One region of the Dehalobacter sp. CP genome, then DNA from elsewhere that is predicted to be linked to it. Evidence: riboswitches for the same ligand, from Rfam matches in the RefSeq annotation. Region 1 holds a riboswitch; the other holds the start of a gene.
What was found. A riboswitch is a leader RNA that binds a small molecule or an ion and turns the genes downstream of it on or off. The one in region 1 is predicted to bind cyclic di-GMP.
Positions count from the first base shown of each region.

Region 2: another riboswitch for cyclic di-GMP. It lies ahead of nhaB (sodium/proton antiporter NhaB); the one in region 1 lies ahead of AAH944_RS09250 (hypothetical protein).

Region 1 is NZ_CP157399.1:1,866,031-1,869,212, forward strand. It holds gene AAH944_RS09245 (ABC transporter ATP-binding protein) at 1-1,171, opposite strand, end outside; cyclic di-GMP riboswitch class I at 1,463-1,547, shown strand; gene AAH944_RS09250 (hypothetical protein) at 1,668-3,182, shown strand, end outside.
Region 2 is NZ_CP157399.1:2,015,260-2,018,441, forward strand. It holds gene AAH944_RS09980 (hypothetical protein) at 8-232, opposite strand; gene nhaB (sodium/proton antiporter NhaB) at 508-2,013, opposite strand; cyclic di-GMP riboswitch class I at 2,096-2,187, opposite strand; gene AAH944_RS09990 (glycine betaine ABC transporter substrate-binding protein) at 2,906-3,182, opposite strand, start outside.

The DNA of each region.
Region 1 (3,182 bases):
CCAGCAAAAGCCTGATCAACGTCGTTTTTCCAACCCCGGAAGACCCTACCAATGCTACCAGTTCACCGGGTGCTATATCCACCGAAATCTTATCCAGGACCGGCTTTTCTTTCTCCTCTAAATAATAGAAGCTGACCTGCCGGAAACGAATACCGACATTTTTCTCTTGCGGGACCTGCCCTTCCCGCCTCTCCATTTGGATCTTTTCCAGTTCCTGCAGTCGCTCCGTTGACGCCAGCATCGCGATGATTTGTGGAAAGGCCCTGGCCAAGCTGACAAAAGGCCCTTGGACCTGCTGAACCAATGTCAGAAAAGCAGTCAATGTTCCATAGGAGATTGCCTTTTGAGACAAACGGACGATCCCCCAGCCAAACGCAACCAGGTAACCTGCCCAATATCCCAGCGAAATTATCGTATTGGCAGATAAGGTCGTCTTGTTTCTCTGAATCACCCACTTCATACGGTTCTGATGCAATCCCTGCAAGGTATCTGTATTCCTGTTTTCCAACCGAAACGCTTTCGTAATGATGAAATTTTGGATGGCTTCCTGAATGAACGAGCGGTAGATACTCTCCGATTCCTGTACTTTATGATTCAAGTTCTTCATCTTTCGGCCCCAGATCCGGCTGAACAACACGGTTGAAGGTCCCAGTATGAACGCAATTACTGCCAATCGCGGCTCATAATAAAGCAAGGTTACAAAAGAACCGACTAACTGCACGCCTAATGCCACGATACCCGGGATCACACTAATAATACAACTGGAGATGTTATTGACATCACTTGTCAACCGTGTCATCAGATCCCCGCTATGATAGTTCGAAAGCGGCAGCCATTCTGTCACCATCATCCTTTTGAAAAAACGCTGCCTCAGGGCGTTGGAAAAGCCTTCGCTGACGCGTACAGAAAGCAGTGACCCGGCAATCGATAACATGATATTAAGAAGTATCGCACCGCCTAAAGCAGCACCGGCCATACCGGCATAAGCCAGTTCTCCTGCAATCGCGTAGTCAATCATATGCTTGGAGAGTATGGCGTTTGCAACACCAAAAAGTGCCCCTGTCGAAGTAATCAGCAGAATGACGATGAGCCTGGGAAGAAAGGGGAGCACATCCGGTTTTATCCAACGAACAAAAACTATTCCTTTTTTAATTTCATCTTGAATAATCATTCTTTTCTCCTGATATTTTTGGAAGCATACTTTATAGTGCCATAGTTCCGTTAAAATTTCTACTCGATAATTCTTTTTATGCAATATTCGCTAAAATATTTTCTTTTTTTTAAAAATGGGACAAAAATCCCAACACCCTAGTCCGTTTATCCTATTGAATTTTGTCATTCGGCTTGATATAGTAACTTTATTACAAAAAATACATAAATTTTAAACAAAAGTAAAGTAAAATATTGCGTTTTGTTCCAACTGGGAATAAAATGGAAAATGGAAGGATTGATCTACAGGAACATTTGCTCAAGGCAAAGCAGTCGAAAGGCTGTGGCGCAAAGCTAAAGGGTCTAAGGGGGATTCCCTATGACAGCCAGTTGCCAAATTAGTTTTTATATAGTCATCTGTTTTTTTCAGCTAGAATGAATATAAAAAACTAAGCTGTCGGCAACTGGGGAACCAGTTGCTTTTTGTATTTTTATCTAGTTTGGAAAGGAAGGGACCAATGATTAAGAAAAGTATCACAAGAATCGCCGCCGGAATCTTCAGCTTCACACTTATTGTGAACACGTGCTTCGCTGTTCATACCGATAAAATGGTTTCTGCTGCGACTACAGTGAAAGATGTAACCTCCCAGGTCGAATTACTGGGAAACCCGTTCAACAAAGCTACTTTTGCCAAGAATGTCTGGGACATGCAAGTCTATAACAACCGTATTTATCTCGCCCATGGTGATTTTAATACGAACGCCGGTCCGATCCCGGTCATCTACTATGAGCCATCCGCCCAAAAATTCATCACGCAATATACCGTTGATGAAGAGGAAATCGCCCAATATAAAGTAATGGACGGCAAACTTTACATCCCTGGCACCGATTCACGGGGAGATTGGAACAATGGCAATTTCTATACCCTTGAAGATAATGACCAATGGCTCAAAAACGCAACCATTCCGAATGCACTTCATGTTTTCGACATGGCACTCTATAACGGTCAGCTTTATGCAGCCTGCGGAACCAGTAAAACAGGTTGGGGCGAAGTTCTTGTCTCCAATGATATGGGGAAAACTTGGACCAGCCGGGTTCCTCTTGGCTTTACATTTTATGGTTCCTGGGCCACTTCCCTCTTTGAGTTGAATCAAACACTGTATGCTTCAGGAAAGATGATGTACATGAAGCCAACTTCGATCACGACATCATACACCAAGTATGTCTCAATGCTTGGAATCACTGACAGCAGCTCCGCCAGACAGATCTATTCAACCAATTTCGCCAATGGCCTCACTTCGTCCTACGTCTACTATATGAAAAAACCTACAACCTTCCAAAATAAACTTGTATATCTAAATAACCGGATCACCACCTCTCACTGGCTTCCCGATTCTATGTATATTGCCAAAAGCATTAATGAATCCACAAAGGTGATATTCCCTGAGACTTCGGCTGTCCCTGCAGATCTGCTCATCAGAGGCAACAGTCTGTATGTGTTAACCAATGTGAAAAATTCTGCCGGCAATTACACGAGTGTCGTCTACCAAACCACCGATCTTCAGACTTGGAACGAAGTATTCCGTTTTAATACAGATACCTTTGCCAGATCCTTTGAAGAAATGAATGGTGACTTTTACTTCGGTCTGGGCTGCGATTCCGCAACTGTGGCCGCTTCTACAGGCAATATTCTTAAGGTAGCTAGTTCTGCCTATCAGGACATCCCCCTAATTCCCGTAATCAACAATCCCTCAATGAGTGAATTAACACCATCAACTGCTGAACTCATACAAACCATTCCTTCATCGACTACAGCTCCTATTATTGTGGACAATACCGACAGCAGCTTTATAAGCAATTCCACTTGGACCATCACTACACAATCCGTCGGCTATTACGGCAGCAATATTCTTAATGACGGTACCGCCGGAGCCGATCAAGGTAAATGGGCCATGTGGGTTCCGACAATAATCGAGTCAGGAAACTATCAGCTCTATATGAGATGGACAGCAGATTCCACCAGGCCAGCTGCC
Region 2 (3,182 bases), 150 kb from region 1:
CAATCCCTTAAATGTTTTCAGTTTTGGATAGAAATTCCTCCAATGCTTCACTAATATCAATATTCATGCGTTCAGTCAAAATAATCAGCCACCATATGCATTCGCCAAGTTTATGTTCCAGTTCGGATACAGTCTCCCCATTTGTCGGCCAACGCCCCTGTTGAGACATTGTCAGACGGACCACCAAATCGGTATCTGTCAAAAAAGTTAAGGCATCTTCTTCTACTGTCAATTCTTTTTCATGGTACTGCCTAAGCGCAAAGCATCTCAAAACTCTGCTTAGTGAATATATCGGCAAATATTACAATCCCGCTAATACACATCAGGGCATTGAGTGCCAGACCCCTGTTCGGTCAATGGAATGGCCTATTTCTTCCGTTATCGGTTTTGATTTTTGATCCGGTTCTCGGAGGGTTGTATCACAACTTCAAGAAGCAGGCAGCTTGATTTATCGTACAACAAATTGTATTGGTTCAACTGGATCATTTTTTTGAAGGCTACAAGGTGTTACAACAGGTACATTGTTGCCAGCAGGCCCGTAAGAGTCATAACGATAGCGTATGGCAGAGCCAGCTTTACCATTTCCAGGTAAGACAGGCGAATCAGCGGTGCAAGTGCAGAAGTCAAGATGAACAGAAACGCCGCCTGACCGTTTGGTGTGGCAACTGAAGGGATATTTGTACCCATATTAATGGCAACTGCCAGCTTGTTATACTGCTCCAGCGCAATACCTCCGGCTTTAAATGCCTGCTGTGTTTCAGTCATATATACCGTGGCAACAAAAACGTTGTCACTGATTGCCGAAAGGACGCCGTTGGCCGTAAAAAAAGCGGCAAGCTGATTCTGTCCTTCGATGTTCAATACCCATTGAATAATCGGCGTAAACAAATGCTGATCATGAATAACCGCAACGACGGCGAAAAATACGACCAGCAGCGCAGTAAACGGCAGCGCTTCTTCAAACGCATGACCGATGCGCTTTTCTTCAGTAACCCCGTTGAAGGCTGTAAGCAGGATAATAATCATCAGACCAATAATACCTACTTCCGCCAGGTGCAGTGCCAGGGAGAAGATCAGCACAACACCGCACAAAGCCATAACAATCAGGCGCACACGTCCGCGCATATTCCTGGCAGTATCTTTGACTTTTACATCATCTTCCATAACCTTTCGCACAGACTCAGGAAGCTGGTAGCCGTACCCCCAGAACTTAGTAACTTCAAGGATAATGGTAGTCAGAAGACCAACGATCAATACCGGGATAGACACAGGGGCACATTGTATAAAGAAATCTACGAAGTCCCATTGCATAATGGAGCCAATTAAGAGGTTCTGCGGTTCACCAACCAGTGTTATTGCTCCGCCCAGCGCAGTGCCCACAGCGCCATGCATCAGAAGATTACGCAGAAAACCACGGAACTCGTTCAGGTCCTCATGATGTTTTTCATCAACACTATGGTCGTGATTAATGTCATACGTTTCGTATACTTTTTCGCTGGAAGCAAACTTGTGGAAGATGCAATAGAAACCATAGGCCACGGCGATAATCACTGCGGTTACGGTCAGCGCGTCCAAAAACGCGGAAAGAACCGCACCTAGAACAGCGAACAGGAATGAAAGCGCGACTTTAGAGTGTACTTTAGTAAGGAGCTTGGAAAACAGGTACACAAGACCTTCTTTCATAAAATAGATCCCGGCAACCATGAACATCAGAAGAAGAATAACCGGCAGGTTCATTTCAACCTCGTGATAGACCATATGAGGGTTAGTAAGTCCGAGCACAACGGCTTCAATCGCCAGAAGCCCACCGGCAGGAAGCGGATAACATTTTAACGCCATTGCCAAGGTAAAAATAAATTCGACAATCAACACCCACCCGGTAACGTACATACCGGCGGTAACCATCAAAATTGGGTTTAACACCAAAAAAGCAAGAATTGTTCTTTTGTACCAGTCCGGAGCGTGACCCAGAAAATTTGCTCTGAATGCTTGTCCGATGCCCATTTGTTTCATATGTACTATCCTCCTAAGTGAAAATAAGATATAAAAAGAGAGCAATCCAAAATGGAACTACTCCCCCCCAGAAGTTCAAATTACTTGCAGCCTGGCAGTCATAGCAACTTACAAGCAGCCTTAGACCCATAGCTTTAGCGTCCTTCACTTTCATGAAGTTTGCACCAACCTGTACAACTATATATTGTTATTTTTGCTTAAGCTTTTATATTATAACAAAAAATTATTCTTTTGAATACCCAGTAGTATCCACTTTATGCTGAAGTGTCCAGGTATTTATCTTAAGTATTTTGCTTTTTAATATAATCCTTTAGCAAATCAGGCTATCTCTTATCCTTTGGAACATGGAACTGATTTTCATAAGCTTTACATTGACCAATTATTAATCCTGTACCATACATTTCTTCATTTTCCCAATAAAAATATCAATACAAGAAATATATCAACTAGGCACCTTCCCGCAGTGTCCATATCTTGCTGATATTAATCAACGTATAATGCGGCAAACTTTCAATAGATTTACTATTCCATTTTTTCTTCTCCACCTTCTTAAATCTGATATAAATCAAAACAATACAGATTACCTCTCGTTCTTCATCAATCCAATTACAAAAAGAATTTCATTCTCCTGTCTATAATGAGGTGTGTAACAAAACTTGTTGCCCGTTTATTTGTCGCCCTACATTCATTATGAAAATAGCCTAAAATGAACACCCTCATTCCACTATTATGGTAAATCGAGGGTGCTCTTATATGGTTATATTATACACTTTCGATTTTTTACTTTAAGTTTTAATATAGCCTCATTTGCATAGATGAGCCTACTTCGCCAATCTGCTTTTTTCTGTAAAAATATTTTTTATAATTGGCGAACTAAATAATAACCTTAGATTTACTTAAGCCAACCGTCAACAATATCCTTATTCTCATTTATCCACTTTCTAGCTGCATCCTCTGGTTTCATTCCTTCATTGATTAAGCCTTCAAGACTGCCGATCTGAGCATCCGACATCTTAAATTTTTTCAGCATGGCAGCAGCTTCGGCTTGTTTCCCGCTGAAGTCTTTATTGGCCAGGATGTGAATCTCTTCTGCTTCTCCAAATTCTTTCTTTGGGTCATTCAGATATTTCAGATCATATTTAGCAAACATCCAATGCGGACTCCAGCCA